Regions from separate parts of the Flavonifractor sp. genome, predicted to be linked through region 1. Evidence: riboswitches for the same ligand, from Rfam matches in the RefSeq annotation. Region 1 holds a riboswitch; each other region holds the start of a gene.
The links. A riboswitch is a leader RNA that binds a small molecule or an ion and turns the genes downstream of it on or off. The one in region 1 is predicted to bind cobalamin.
Positions count from the first base shown of each region.

Region 2: another riboswitch for cobalamin. It lies ahead of QZ378_RS02675 (AAA family ATPase); the one in region 1 lies ahead of cbiD (cobalt-precorrin-5B (C(1))-methyltransferase CbiD).
Region 3: another riboswitch for cobalamin. It lies ahead of QZ378_RS09465 (energy-coupling factor ABC transporter permease); the one in region 1 lies ahead of cbiD (cobalt-precorrin-5B (C(1))-methyltransferase CbiD).

Region 1 is NZ_JAHZDL010000087.1:4,043-9,055, reverse strand. Features, by position in the region: gene QZ378_RS10660 (cobalamin biosynthesis protein) at 1-834, opposite strand, end outside; gene cobM (precorrin-4 C(11)-methyltransferase) at 831-1,586, opposite strand; gene cbiD (cobalt-precorrin-5B (C(1))-methyltransferase CbiD) at 1,635-2,798, opposite strand; cobalamin riboswitch at 2,911-3,097, opposite strand; gene QZ378_RS10645 (hypothetical protein) at 3,141-3,545, opposite strand; gene QZ378_RS10640 (TetR/AcrR family transcriptional regulator) at 3,608-4,165, opposite strand; gene metK (methionine adenosyltransferase) at 4,295-5,013, opposite strand, start outside.
Region 2 is NZ_JAHZDL010000010.1:14,952-19,964, reverse strand. Features, by position in the region: gene QZ378_RS02685 (ABC transporter ATP-binding protein) at 1-526, shown strand, start outside; gene QZ378_RS02680 (ABC transporter ATP-binding protein) at 513-2,321, shown strand; cobalamin riboswitch at 3,111-3,304, shown strand; gene QZ378_RS02675 (AAA family ATPase) at 3,268-4,473, shown strand; gene QZ378_RS02670 (VWA domain-containing protein) at 4,466-5,013, shown strand, end outside.
Region 3 is NZ_JAHZDL010000068.1:6,016-11,028, reverse strand. Features, by position in the region: gene QZ378_RS09480 (cobyric acid synthase) at 1-336, shown strand, start outside; gene QZ378_RS09475 (precorrin-8X methylmutase) at 340-987, shown strand; gene QZ378_RS09470 (sirohydrochlorin cobaltochelatase) at 1,067-1,864, shown strand; cobalamin riboswitch at 1,842-2,022, shown strand; partial or broken gene QZ378_RS09465 (energy-coupling factor ABC transporter permease) at 2,055-2,773, shown strand; gene QZ378_RS09460 (energy-coupling factor ABC transporter substrate-binding protein) at 2,787-3,077, shown strand; gene cbiQ (cobalt ECF transporter T component CbiQ) at 3,077-3,856, shown strand; gene QZ378_RS09450 (ATP-binding cassette domain-containing protein) at 3,853-4,701, shown strand; gene cobI (precorrin-2 C(20)-methyltransferase) at 4,698-5,013, shown strand, end outside.

The DNA.
Region 1 (5,013 bases):
CGCCGCCGCCAGCACCTCCGCCGGGAAGGTGCGCAGGGGCAGGTGATGGGCCTGGCAGAAGGCCAGCAGGCCCGGCTCGTCTTTCTTCAGATCAATGGTGGCCACCGCCGCCACGGCCCGGGGCTCATACCCCGCCAGGGCGGCGGAGGCCAGGGCCTCGATGGCCGCCTGCTCCGTCCCCCGGCGGCAGCCGATGCCTAAAATCAGGCTTTGGGGGGCCAGCCGCAGGGTGCGGGAAAAGGGCCCCGCCCCCGTCCGGTCGGTGACCCACACCCCCAGCTCCGCCGGGCCGTCCGTGAGGCCCTCGGGGCAGGGGTGGCCGAAGTCGCTGGCAAAGCCCACCGGCGTCCCGTCCAGGAGGGCGGCGGAGACCTCCTTGGCCAGCGTCCGGTCGGTGATGGCAAGGCCGTTCCCTTTTGCCCACACGTCCACGGCAAAGAGGCCGTTGACGTCGGTGGCGGTGGACACCGCCGCCTGCCCGCCGGTGAGTGCCGCCACCCGGAGGGCCAGCCCATTGGCGCCCCCCACGTGGCCGGACAGCAGGGGGACGGCAAACCGCCCCGCCTCGTCCACGCTGACTACGGCGGGGTCGGTGAATTTATCCTTGACATGGGGGGCGATGGCCCGCACGGCGATGCCCGCCGCCCCCACGAAGATCAGCCCCTCGGCCTCCCCCCACTGTGCCGCCGTCCAGGCGTCCAGGGAGGGAACCGGCTCCGCCCCCACGTCCGCGGCAAAGCGGGCGGGGGCGGACAGGGTGCCGCCCAGGGCGGCCGCCAGGGTTTTCCCCAGGGCCGCGCCTCTGCGGGTAAAGGCGATCACCGCCACGGTCATCGGCTGGCCTCCCGAAACTCGTGGGTGAAGGCGGGGTCGTAGAGCTTGGAGCGCTCGTAATCATCCCCCAGGAAATGCCCGATGGTAATCAGCGCCGTCTTGGTGATCCTGTTCTCCCTGGCGGTCTTTGCCAGGGTGGACACGGTGCAGCGGAACACCTTCTCCTCCGGCCAGGTGGCCTTGTAGACGATGGCCGCCGGGGTGTCGGGAGAATAGCCCCCCGCCGTCAGCTCCTCCTCCACCTGCTCCAGCAGGCCGGTGGACAGGAACAGCACCATGGTGCAGCCGTGGGAGGCCAGCTTGCGCAGCCCCTCCCCCTCGGGCACCGGCGTCCGCCCCGCCATGCGGGTGATGATCACGGACTGTGATACCTCCGGCAGGGTATACTCGGCGTTGAGGGCCGCCGCCGCCCCGGAGAAGGAGGACACGCCGGGGGTCACGTCGTAGGCGATGCCCAGCTTGTCCAGCTCGTCCATCTGCTCCCGGATGGCCCCGTAGAGGGAGGGGTCGCCGGTGTGGAGGCGGACGGTGACGCCGCCCTTCTCCTCGGTGGCCTTCATCACTTCGATGACCTGCTCCAGGGTCATGGAGGCGCTGTTATAGACCTGGCAGCCCTCCTTCTTGTAGTCCAGCAGGGCGGGGTTCACCAGGGATCCGGCGTAGATGATCACGTCGGCCTCCCCCAGCAGTCTGGCACCCCGCACCGTGATCAGATCCGCCCCGCCGGGGCCCGCGCCGATAAAATGTACCATAATATAAACCTCCTGAGCGCGTAGACAAGTTGTGTGTAGGGGCGGATATCATCCGCCCGCCGTTTCGCCATCCGGGGCTGCCCGGTGGAGGGCCAGCAGCCGCTCCGCCCCCGGGGTCTTTCCCAAAATGCCGTACTGGTTGGAGAAGAAGAAGGCCTCGATGGTCAGCCCCTCCCCCGCCCGGCGCTTCAACTGTCCGTCCAGGGCCTCCCCGATGGAGGCCATCACCGGCCCCAGCAGGCCGGCCTGTTTCAGCAGCTCCACCCCCGCGTCGGTGGTGGGGCTGTCAAAGAGGGCACGCAGCAGTGCTCCGTCCGCCCCGGCCAGGGCGGCGTGGGCGGTGAGCGTCTCCCGCCGGGCGTCGGCGGTCTTGGAGTGGGTGTTCATGCACCCGGCCGCCGCCTTGATCAGCTTGCCCAGGTGCCCCACCACCAGCACGGAGCGGAACCCCGCCCCGGCGGCGTGGTCGATGGCCGCCCCCAGGTAGTTGCTGCACATGCACCAGCGGTCCAGGTTCAGGCCCAGCACCTCTCTGGCAAAGCTCTCCCCGTAGTTGCCGGGGGTGAGGAGCAGATCCTCCGTCCCCGCCGCCCGCCGCTGGTCCATCTCCAGGTAGAGGGAGTCGAGCAGGGCCGCCTCGCTCATGGGCTTCACAATCCCGCTGGTGCCCAGGATGGAGATGCCCCCCACGATGCCCAGCCGGGGGTTGAAGGTGCGCTTTGCCAGGGCCTCCCCCTCCGGCACGGAGATCACCGCCCGCAGGCCGCCGGTGTACCCGGCCTTGGCCATAACAGCCTCCATCTGCTCCCCGATCATCCGCCGGGGGGTGGAGTTGATGGCCGCCGCCCCCACCGGCTGATCCAGGCCGGGCAGGGTCACCCGGCCCACCCCTTCGCCGCCGTCGATGACAATGCCGGGGGTGTCCGTCCGCTCCACCCGGGCGAAGATCAGCGCCCCGTCGGTGACGTCCGGGTCGTCGCCGCCGTCCTTGCGCACCGCGCAGGCGGCCCAGCCCTCCCCGGCGGCGTGCCGGAGCAGTTCGGCCTCCACCGCCACCCCCGCCGGGGTGGCAATGCGTACGGCGGGCAGGGTTTCGCCGGTGAGCAGCCGGGCCGCGGCCCCGGCGGCGGCCGCCGCGGCGCAGGTACCGGTGGTGTAGCCGCAGCGCAGCTTCTGCCGCCCCACCGGGATATACAGCTCCAGCTTTGCCACACAGACACCTCCTGACAACAAAAAAGATCCTCCTCGGCTGACGAGGAGAATCCTTGCATCCCTTTTGCATCCCTGCTGTCGGGGTCTGCCGCACCTCTCCACCTCAGAGCTACGCCGGTTCGCACACCACAGCAGGTCTCCTGGCTTGCGTTTCCTCCTCCGGCGCGCCTTCTCGGTTCCCTGGGAACCAATGGCCTGTGCGCCTTTGTCCACGCTTACAGTAGAGGTAAGACTGCGCCGGATTTTCACCGGCTTCCCGATGCGCGGCTCCGCCGCGCACTGCGGGTGCATTGAATTCCCTGTTATTATAGCAGGATGCGGGGCAAAAGTAAAGGCGGGGTTTCAAAATTCCCTGCGGGGGGCCGCCAGCAGGAAGCGGATGCCCGCCGTCAGCAGGGAGGCGCCCAGGCCGGTGTAAAACACGGCGATAAAGCCCTCCGGCGCCAGGCCGCTGGCCCGCAGGCCGATGCCCAGCGTCATCATCAGGGCCATGATCAGGAAGGATTTCCGGTCAAAAAAGCGCCAGAACCACTGGCGCACGGCGCCGTAGCCGCGGATGCGCACCGTGTGCCGCCGCACCAGCGGGCCGAACACCCTCCCCTGAAAAAGGACGAAGACCAGCACGGAGAGGGCGATGCTCCACACTGCGGCGTGGCCGGGGTAGGCCAGCAGCCCGATGCGCAGGATGTTGACCCCCGCCGCCCCCCACACCAGTCCGGCCAGCAGGAGCAGCGTCTCTTTTTTCACCAAATCGGGTTCCCCCTTGTCTCAGATCTCATGTTCCGCGCCGCGGCGGGCGCGGGGACTCTTCAGCGGTAGAGCAGCCGCCGGAGCACCTGCTCCAGCCCGCCGCAGCTGTCCGCCCCCCGGCTCAGCTGTCCCAGCAGGCTGTCCAGCACAAAGGCGGCCAGCTGCTCCCGGGTGAAACAATCGTCAAAGGCGGCGGGCGATACGGCCCGATCCGCCTCCAGCGCCCGCAGCAGCATCCGGCGGAGCTGCCCCAGGGTCTCCTCCATGGCCTGGCGGCCGCCGGCCCGCCCCTCCGGCAGGAAGCCGGCGGCGTGTCCCCGGAAAAAGCCGGGGTACTCCCCCGCCCCGGTTCGGATGCGGTGGAACAGCCCGTGGACGCAGGAGACGAAATCCTCCGGCGGTTCCGCCTCCGGCGCGGACAGAATCTGCCCCCAGATCTCCTCCACCGTGGCGGCCATCAGCTCCGCCTTGCCGGAGAAGTAGTTGTAGACCGAGCCCACGGAGACCTCGGCCTCCTCCGCCACCGCCCGGATGCTCAGGCCGTCCAGCCCCTGCCGCCGGGCCACGGCCCGGCTGGCGGCCAGCAGGGCCTGCCGGGAGGTAACTGCCGTATTCACGCGCCTCGCCCCCATTCTGAACAAAGTTCATTTTAGCAGATCCTGCCCTTCTGTCAACCGGAAATACGCAGAAATCCCCGGCGCGGGCACTGCCCGCGCCAGGGATTTTTCCAGGCTGCCGGTTTTCTCTTACAGATAGCTCTTCAGCTTCTCCACCATGTCGGTGTGCTCCCAGGGCAGGTCGATGTCGGTGCGGCCGAAGTGGCCGTAGGCGGCGGTCTGCTCGTAGATGGGGCGGCGGAGATCCAGGTGCTCGATGATCTTGGCGGGGCGCAGGTCGAAGTTCTCATTGACGATGGCGGAGAGCTTCTCCTCGTCCAGCACGCCGGTGCCGTAGGTGTCCACCAGCACGGAGACGGGGTGGGCCACGCCGATGGCGTAGGCCAGCTCGATCTGGCACTTGCGGCACAGGCCGGCGGCCACCAGGTTCTTGGCCACGTAGCGGGCCATGTAGGCGGCGGAGCGGTCCACCTTGGTGGGATCCTTGCCGGAGAAGCAGCCGCCGCCGTGGGCCGCGGAGCCGCCGTAGGTGTCCACGATGATCTTACGGCCGGTCAGACCGGTGTCGCCCACGGGGCCGCCCACCACGAAGCGGCCGGTGGGGTTGACGTAGAACTTGGTGTCCTTGGTGATGTACTGGGCGGGGATGATGGGCTTGATGATCTCCTCCACCACGGCCTCCCGCAGATCCTTCAGGGCGATGTCGGGGTCGTGCTGGGTGGACACCACGATGGCGGGGCAGGAGAGAACCTGGCCGTCGTCGCCGTACTCCACGGTGACCTGGCTCTTGCCGTCGGGGCGCAGCCACTTGAGCTGGCCGGACTTGCGCACGTCGGCCAGGCGGCGGG
Region 2 (5,013 bases), on a different contig from region 1:
GCGGGTGCGGCGGCAGGTGGTGGTGGCCGCCCAGCGGAGCGCCCTCTTTTCCGGCACCATCCGGGAAAATCTGTCCATGGGTGACCGGGGCGCGGGGGAGGCACAGCTCTGTGCCGCCCTGGAGACTGCTCAGGCCGCCGACTTCGTGGCGGAGGCCGGCGGCCTGGACGCCGTGCTAGTTCAGGGGGGCGTCAACCTCTCCGGGGGACAGCGGCAGCGGCTCTCTCTGGCCCGGGCTCTAGTGCGGGGAGGCGCGGTGCTGGTGCTGGATGACTGTACCAGCGCCCTGGACCCGGCCACTGAGCGGAGGGTGCTGGATGGATTGGAGCGGCGGCCGGGGCAGGCGGTGCTCCACATCACTCAGAAGGTGCGCGCGGCCCGCACGGCAGATCGGATCCTGGTGCTGGAGGAGGGGAGGCAGGTGGGTCTGGGCACTCACCGGAGCCTGCTGGACACCTGCCCCACCTACCGGGAAATCTGGGCCTCTCAGGCCCCGGAAGAGGAGGGAGAAGATGGCACACGGTGAAGCGTCCGGCGGCCCTGTGCTGCCTCCCCAGCGGCGGAGCCTCCAGCAGCGCTTCGGCCCCCACGCCAGGGCCAGGGACGGGCGGGGCACCGTGCGGCGGCTCCTGGCCCTCTACGCCCGCTGGGGCAGGGAGCTGCTGCTGGTGGTGTGCCTTACCCTGCTCTCCACCGGGGCGGCCCTGGCGGTACCCTATCTGCTGGGACGGGCGGTGGACTGCTTTCTGCCTTGGGGCGGCGTGGAGCGTGCCGCTCTGTCAGTGCTGCTGCCCACTCTGGCAGGGGCCGCGGCGGCACAGTGGCTCGGCAACTGGGGCCGACGCCGCTGGATGGAGATCCTCTCCCAGCGGATGGTGGCCCGCATCCGGAGGGAGTGCTTTGCCAAGCTGGGGCGGCTGCCCCTGTCCTACTTTGACCGCCACCCCCATGGGGATACCATGAACCGCCTGGTCAGCGATGCCGACAACGTCAGCACCGTGGCGGCTGAGACGGTGACTCAGCTCCTGTCCAGCCTGCTGATGGTGGCGGGGGCGTTGGCCATCATGGCGGCCCTCAGCCCGCTGCTCACTCTGACGGCCCTGGCAACTGTGCCGGTGATCGCCCTGTGCACCCGCCTGATCTCCCGGCGGAGCAGGACGCTCTACCGCCGGCAGGCCGATGAGCTGGGCCGCCTGAGCGGCCTGGTGCAGGAGTCCCTCTCCAACAGCCGCACGGTGAAGCTCTACCACCAGCAGGAAGAGCTGTTGGCGCGGTTTGACCAGATGAACGGGGCGCTGTGCGCCACATCGGTGAAGGCGCAGATCTGCGCCGGCCTGCTCAGCCCGCTGGTGAACATGGTCAACAACCTGGGCTTTGCCCTGATCGCCTGCGCCGGGGGCGTGCTGGCCCTCCGCGGCGCGGTGAGCGTTGGGCTGGTGGTCAGCTTCCTGGGCTACTCCCGGCAGTTGGGGCGGCCCCTGAACAGCATTGCCGCCCTCTTTTCCAGCATTCAGCAGGCCGTCGCTGGGGCCGAGCGGCTCTTTGAGATTTTGGACGAGCCGGAGCTGCCCCCCGATGTCCCGGGTGCAGTCTCACCCCGGACGGTGCGGGGAGAGGTGTCCTTTGCGGATGTGTCCTTCTCCTATGAGCCGGACAGGCCGGTGCTGGAGCATGTGAGCTTCCGCGTCAGGGCAGGGGAGGTGGCCGCATTTGTGGGGGAGACCGGCGCGGGCAAGACCACCCTGGTCAACCTGCTGATCCGGGCCTATGAGCCGACGGCGGGGGAGATCCGGCTGGACGGCGTGCCCCTCGGTCGGTACAGCCGGGAAGGACTGAGCCGGTGCTTCTCCGTGGTGCTCCAGGAGACCGTCTTTTTCCGCGGCACGGTGCTGGACAATCTGCGCTATGCCCGCCCGGAGGCCACGGAGGCGGAGGTTGTCCATGCGGCAAAACTGGCCCATGCCCACGGTTTCATCCAGCGCCTGCCCCAGGGGTACCAAACCCTCATGTCGGGGGCGGCCGGGGAATTCAGCCAGGGGCAGTACCAGCTTTTGGCCATGGCCCGGGCCCTGGTGAGCCGGGCGCCTATCCTCATCCTGGACGAGGCCACCAGCAGTGTGGATACTACCACGGAGCAGCGGCTCCAGCAGGCCACCCTCCGCCTGCTGGAGGGCCGCACCTGCTTCCTGATCGCCCACCGTCCCTCCACCATCCGCCGGGCCGACCGCATCTTTGTGGTGGGGGAGCGGGGGATCGTGGAGTCCGGCACATATGATGAACTGATGAAAAAGCGAGGAGTTTATTGGAGTGTGCTTCAATGAATCAGTCGTTTTGAATGTAATTTATGACCAGCAGGCCATTGTTCTTTTGACCTTGCGCCTCCGTTGGGGTGTTTTGTCTTATAGTGACGAATTTCTGATAACGTGTTGCTACTTTGACCCATGACTTGACCCAGAACGGGAAAAATCCCAGCGGAGCAGGCAGCATACGACCTCCGGGATTTGGCAGTTTTCTGGAACGAAAAGGGTCGGAAAGCACTTGAAATCAAAGGATTGAACTGCCGGTAGCAGCTCATAACCCGGAGGTCGAAGGTTCAAATCCTTCCCCCGCAACCATAAAAGTACCGTATTCCGTTGGAATGCGGTACTTTTTTTCACTTTTTCGACCACTTGTTTTTTGCGTTTCTAACACTTTTCTAACACAACGTCCTGTGAAATGGTCTGCGGCAGCGGCAATTTGCTGATGTCGAGCCTATATCCTCTGAAATTGATGTTGTCCTAAGGAGTGCTAGATTGCCGTATATCCTCTTATTGAAACTCCCCTCCCACGCGGCTCAACACTGCCCAAATGTACGCGTCATGCACTACGCTGAAAACAGCGCACGTGGCTGCGACAGCTGGCACTCCTGGTCCATAATTTCTACGAGTGAATACACCTGACAACTTCTGGTCAAAAGCGGATTAAGATGTCCGACTGCAAAAGATATTTGATGGACGCCTGTGACAGGCCGAATATGCTGTTCGCCCATTCTCGAGCTGGCGAAATCCATCTAGAAAGAAATTAGCAATTGACAATGAATGAAATGGAGAATACAATCAAGATATCAAAAGTAAAATAGCAAGCGCACAGGTGTGCCCTCTCCTTCGGGAGAGGACAGAAAAGGGAAGCCGGGTGAAACTCCCGCACAGGGCCGCTGCTGTAATTGCGGAGTCCCGCCAAGAATGCCACTGGTAGAGAATACCGGGAAGGCGGCGAGGATGAGGATGCATGAGTCAGAAAACCTGCCTGCTGCGTGCACAGAAATGCTCTTCGGATCTCAGGAGCCAGTGTGCGGCAGAGGAATCCCCTTCCCATAGGCGAGGTGGATTGTTTGCAGGCATATGCCGGGATTGGAGCATGCTCCAATCCCGGCTTTTTATATGTTATGGTACATGCAGTTTGATGGAGAAAGGCGGGTCATGCCCAATGGAACGATATGAATATCCCTTTGCGGCAATCGTAGGACAGGAGAAACTGAAAACCGCGCTGCTACTTAACTTGGTAGATCCCCGCCTCGGCGGTGTGCTTATCCAGGGAGAGAAAGGGACGGCCAAGTCTACAGCGGTACGCGGTTTGGCGGCGCTGATGGATGAGGTGGAAGTAACCGAGGGGTGCCCCTTCCACTGCAGAATAGACGGAGAAATGCTGTGTGATGAATGCCGCACCAAACCGGACAGACATACGGCACGCTATCGAAGACGGGTGGTGGAGCTCCCGGTAAGCGCCACAGAGGATCGGGTAGTGGGTACTCTGGATCTGGAACGGGCGCTGAAAGAAGGGGTGAAGGCATTTGAGCCCGGGCTGCTGGCTCAGGCAAATGGGAACATCCTCTATGTAGACGAGATCAACCTGTTGGAGGACCACATCGTAGATGTGCTGCTGGATTCCGCCGCGATGGGGGTAAATACCGTGGAACGGGAGGGGGTCTCCTACAGCCACCCGGCCCGCTTTATTCTGGTAGGCACCATGAACCCGGAGGAGGGAGATCTTCGCCCCCAGCTGTTGGATCGTTTCGGCCTGATGGTGGAGGTGCACGGCGAGCCGGAAGCGGAGGCCCGCAAGGAGGTCGTCCGCCGGCGGCTGGCCTTTGAGACAGACCCAGCCGCATTCTGTGCGTTCTATGAGCCAGAGCAGGAGAAACTGCGGCGGCGCATCGCGGCGGCGCAGGACCGTCTGTCTCAAGTGGCTCTTCCCGAGGCGCTCTTTGACACGGTGGCGCGTGTCTGCACTGCGCTCCAGGTGGACGGCCACCGCGCGGACATCACCATGCTCAAGACGGCACGGGCCTTGGCCGCCTTGGATGGACGACAGGAGGCAGCCGAGGGAGATCTGCGGCAGGCGGCAGAGCTGGCCCTGCCCCACCGGCTGCGCCGGGCTCCCTTTGAGCAGGGGGGCGGCGCCGAACTTAACTGGGGGGAACTGTTCCATGGATAGAGCCCGATATCCCTTCTCCGCCGTGGTGGGTCAGGAGCGGGCAAAGCAGGCGCTTCTCTGCCTGGCTGTGGAGCCCCGCATCGGGGGCGTACTGCTGTGCGGAGAAAAAGGGACGGCTAAGTCCACCCTGGTGAGGGCCATGGGTGGGTTGGAGGGCGTACACCTGGTGGAGCTCCCTGTGAGCACCACGGAGGACATGCTTTTGGGCGGCGTGGAGCTGGAGACGGCGGTGCGCACTGGCCGGCGGCAATTCCAACCCGGTCTGCTGGCTCGGGCCGACGGGGCAGTGCTGTACGCCGATGAGATCAATCTGCTTCCCGCCGCTCTGAGCGGTGCCCTGCTGGACACCCTGGAGAGCGGGGTGTGCCGGGTGGAGCGGGACGGCATTTCCCATACCTGTCCCGCCCGATTTTCTCTGGTAGGAACCATGAATCCGGAGGAGGGGATCCTTCGGCCTCAACTGCTGGACCGCTTTGGCATCTATGTTGCGGTAATCGGAGAGACAGAGCCGGAGTCCCGGAAAGAGGTGGTCCGCCGCGC
Region 3 (5,013 bases), on a different contig from region 1:
GCGGGCGTCCCCTTCGAGGGCTACGAGATCCACATGGGCCGCACCGAGAGCGCCGCCGCTCCCCTGGTGGACTTCACCACCCAGACCGGGGAGCGCCACACCGACGGCCTGAGTTCCGGCAATGTGTGGGGCTGCTACGTCCACGGCATCTTTGACAAGGCCGGGGTGGCGGAGGCCCTGGTCAACGCCCTGCTGAGGGCCAAGGGGCTGGAGCCCGGCGCGGCGGCGGTGGACTGGCAGGACTACGCCCAGGGGCAGTACGACAAGCTGGCCGGCGGCCTGCGGGAGAGCCTGGACATGGCGCGGATTTACCGCATACTCAACGGGGAGGAATAATCCATGAAGGAAATTCAGTTACAGCGGGTGGCCCCGGCGGACATCGAGGCCCGGAGCATGGAGCTCATCGCCCAGGAGCTGGGCGAGCGTGTGTTCCCGGCAGACCAGCTGCCGGTGGTCAAGCGGGTGATCCACACCACGGCGGACTTTGAGTATGCCGACAATCTGGTGTTCTCCCCCGGCGCGGTGGAAAAGGGGATCGCCGCCATGAAGGCCGGCTGCACCATCGTCACCGACACCCAGATGGCCTTCTCCGGCGTGAATAAGCGGGTGCTGGAGAAGTTCGGCGGAAGGGCCATGTGCTTCATGTCCGACCCGGACGTGGCCGCCGAGGCCAGGGAGCGGGGAGAGACCCGGGCCACCGTGTCCATGGAGCGGGCCGCCGCCCTGGACGGCCCCCTGGTGCTGGCCATCGGCAACGCCCCCACCGCCCTGGTGCGGGCCTGCCAGCTCATGGACGAGGGGAAGATGAAGCCCGCCCTGGTCATCGGCGTGCCGGTGGGGTTTGTCAACGTGGTGGAGAGCAAGGAGCTGCTGCTCACCATGGACGTGCCCCACATTGTGGCCCGGGGCCGCAAGGGCGGCTCCAATGTGGCCGCCGCCATCTGCAACGCCCTGCTCTATCAGGCCAGCAACAACGCGCGGGAGTAGGGGCGGCCACAGGCCGCCCCTGCAAAGGCATCGATCTGCGCCCGATTCTGCACATTTCGTCCCCACAGGAGGAACAACCATGGACAGACAAGCCATCCTGGCGGTGTCCTTCGGCACCAGCCATTTTGACACCCTGGAAAAGACCATCGCCGCCATCGAGGCGGAGCTGGCCGCCGCCTTCCCGGAGCGAACCCTCCGCCGGGCCTTCACCAGCGGGATGATCCTGCGCAAGCTGGAGAAGGAGGGCACCCACATCGACGACGTGCCCCAGGCCCTGGAGCGCCTGGCGGTCGAGGGGTACCACGATGTGGTGGTGCAGCCCACCCACATCCTCAACGGCGACGAGTACGACAAGCTGATGGCCCAGGCCGCCCCCTTTGCCGGGCGGTTTGCCCGGCTGTCCTTCGGAAAGCCCCTGCTGACGGCAGAGGCGGACTACCGGGCGCTGGCCGACGCCCTGCTCTCCGACCTGCCCGCCCCGTCGGAGGACGCCGCCGTGCTCTACATGGGCCACGGCACGGGGCACTACGCCAACGCCGCCTACACCCAGCTGGAGTACCTGCTCCACGACCTGGGCCGGCGGGACATCGTCATCGGCACGGTGGAGGGCTACCCCGGCTTTGACGAGGCCCTGCGGCGGCTGAAGGAGCGGCACGCAGTGCGCCGGGTGGAGCTGCGGCCCCTGATGGTGGTGGCCGGCGACCACGCCAAGAACGATCTGGCCGGGGACGAGCCCGACTCCTGGAAGTCCATGCTGGAGGCGGAGGGCTATCAGGTGTCCTGCGTCCTGCGGGGTTTGGGGGAGAACCCCGGCGTGCGGGCCCTGTTCGCCGCCCACGCCGAAGCGGCGGAAAAACTCCAGGCGGAGGCCTGTTGACATAGTGCTCCGGAAAAGGGAAGTCGGGTGCAAGTCCCGCGCAGTCCCGCTGCCGTGAGAGAGGAGCCGCCGGGCAAATGCCACTGGGGAGACCTGGGAAGGTGCGCGGCGGCAGAGAGGCTCGAGCCGGAAGACCTTGCCGGAGCATACCACACCATCAGCCTACGAGGTATAGGAAAGGATGAAGATCATGACAACACAACGCAACCACCGCCTGCTGCGCACCGCGGCCCTGATGATCGGGCTGCTGGGCCTGCTGCCCATGAGCGCCTCCGCCATGCACATTGCCGAGGGCTATCTGCCCGCTGGTTGGTGCGTGGTTTGGGGGGCCGTGTGCGTGCCCTTTGTGGCGGCGGGCTTCCTGTCCATCAAAAAGAAGGTGGAGATGGCGCCCCGGGCCAAGATCCTCCTGGCCATGTGCGGGCCTTCGCCTTTGTGCTCTCCGCCCTGAAGCTGCCCTCTTTTACCGGTTCCTGCTCCCACCCCACCGGCGTGGGCCTGGGAGCCATCCTGTTCGGGCCCATGACCATGGCGGTGCTGGGGCTGATCGTCCTGCTGTTCCAGGCCCTGCTGCTGGCCCACGGCGGCCTGACCACCCTGGGGGCCAACACCTTCTCCATGGCCATCGCCGGGCCCATCGTGTCCTGGCTGGTGTACAAGCTGCTGCGGAAGGCCAAGGCCCCGGCGCCCGTGGCGGTGTTCGCCGCCGCCGCCCTGGGGGATCTGTTCACCTATGTGGTGACCTCCTTCCAGCTGGGGGTGATCGACGGGGGCATGGCACGGTACCTGATGGTGTTCGCCGTCACCCAGATCCCACTGGCCATCGCCGAGGGACTGCTCACCGTGGTGGTGTTCAACGTGCTGGAGAAGTACAGCAAGACCGAGCTGGAAACGCTGTGCGTGCTGTAAGGAGGGAGAAGCGATGAAGGTCTGGCAGAAAAATCTGATTCTGATCGCCCTGGTGGTGATCATTGCCGCCCTGCCCCTGTGGCTGCTGCCCAACGCCGAGTTCGGCGGCGCCGACGGACAGGCCGAGGAGGTGGTTCAGGAGCTGAATCCCGGCTACCAGCCCTGGTTTGAGCCCATCCTGGAGCCCGCCAGCGGCGAGGTGGAGTCCCTGCTCTTCGCCCTCCAGGCCGCCGTGGGCGCGGGGATCGTGGGCTTTGTCCTGGGCCGCATCACCAAAAAGCCCGGCGGGAAGGACGAGAGCTGATGGGTACCGACCGCTGGGCCTATCAGTCCCGCCTGCGGCGGGTGGATCCGCTGCCCAAGCTGATCCTCTCCCTGACGGCGCTGGTGGTATGCCTGTGCTGCGGCAGCGGGGTGGTGGGCCTGGCCACGGCGGCGGCCATGGGCGTGCTGATCACCGTTTTGGGGGGCCTGCCCCCCAGGGTATACCTCCATTTTCTCAAGATCCCCATGGCTTTCCTGGCGGTGGGCTGCGCCACCATGCTGGTGCGCAGCTACCCCGCGGGAACGCCGGTTCTGGCCGCCCTTCCGGTGGGAGGGCGGCTGTGGGGCTTTGACGGGGCCGCCCTGGCCGCCGCCGCGGCCCTGTTTTTCCGCGCCCTGGGGGCGGTGGGAGCCATGTACTTCCTGGCCCTCAACACCCCGGTCACCGACCTGACCATGTGCCTGGGGCGGCTCCACGTGCCCCGCCTGCTGGTGGAGCTGATGGAGCTCATCTACCGCTTTATCTTCGTGCTCTCCGAGACGGCGGGGAGCATCCGCACCGCCCAGGCCTCCCGCCTGGGCTACCAGGGGCTGCGCCGCTCCCTGTCCTCCCTGGGAACCATGGCCTCCCTGGTGTTCCTGCGGGCCTGGCGGCGGGCCGACCGGATCTACGCCGCCCTGGAGTCCCGGGGCTATGCCGGCAGCCTCACCACCCTGCCGGGGGACTATGCGCCGGGCCGGGGGCTCTACCCCCTGGCTCTGGCGGTGGCGGCTGGGCAGCTGGCAGTCCTGTTTGCGGAGAGGGGGGTGCTGGGATGAATCCAGCCATCGAGACGAGAGAGCTGTGCTACACCTACGAGGACGGCACCGCCGCCCTGGACCATGTGAGTCTGAAGGCGGAGCGGGGGCGGATCACCGGCATTCTGGGGGCCAACGGGGCGGGGAAGTCCACCCTGTTCCTCAACCTGAACGGGGTGCTCACCCCCCAGAGCGGGGAGGTGCTTCTGGACGGCGCGCCGGTGCGCCGGGATCGAAAGGGCCTGGCGGAGCTGCGCCGCCGGGTGGGCATCGTGTTCCAGGATCCCGACGACCAGCTCTTCTCCGCCGACGTGTACCGGGACATCTCCTTCGGGGCGGTGAACCTGGGCCTGCCCGAGGCGGAGGTCCGCCGCCGGGTGGAGGCGGCCATGGAGCGCACCGGGGTGGCCCACCTGCGGGACAAGCCCACCCACGCCCTCTCCTTCGGCCAGAAGAAGCGGGCGGCCATCGCCGGGGTGCTGGTGATGGAGCCGGAGGTGCTCATCCTGGACGAGCCCACCGCCGGGCTGGATCCCCAGGGGGTCAGCGGCCTGCTGGCGCTGCTGGAGCAGCTGCGGGACGGGCTGAACATGGCTATCCTGCTGGCCACCCACGACATGGATCTGGTGCCTCTGTGCTGCGACGACGCCTACCTGCTGGGAGGCGGGCGGGTGCTGGCCGCCGGCACGCCGGAGGAGCTGTTCCGACAGCCCGGGCTGCTGCGGGAAAACCACCTGCGCCTGCCCCGCATCGCCCATCTCATGGACATACTGCACGACAAGGACGGCCTGGACGCCGGCCCCGCCGCCACCATCGGGGCGGCCCGGCGGGAGATCCTGCGCCTGCTCAAGGAGGAAGAACGATGAACCGAGGAAAGCTGTACGGCGTGGGGGTGGGCCCCGGGGATCCGGAGCTGCTCACCCGCAAGGCCGAGCGGATCATCCGGGCGTCGGCGGTGCTGGCCGTCCCCGACAAGGGGGCGGGGGAGAAGACCGCCCTGAACATCATCGGCCCCCTGGCCCACGGGAAGGAGCGGCTGGACTGCTCCACCCCCATGGTGCGGGACCAGGCGGTGCTGGACGCGGCCTACGACGCCGCGGCGGACGCCATCTGCGAAAAGCTGGAGCAGGGCAAGGACGTGGCCTTTATCACCCTGGGGGATCCCACGGTGTACTCCA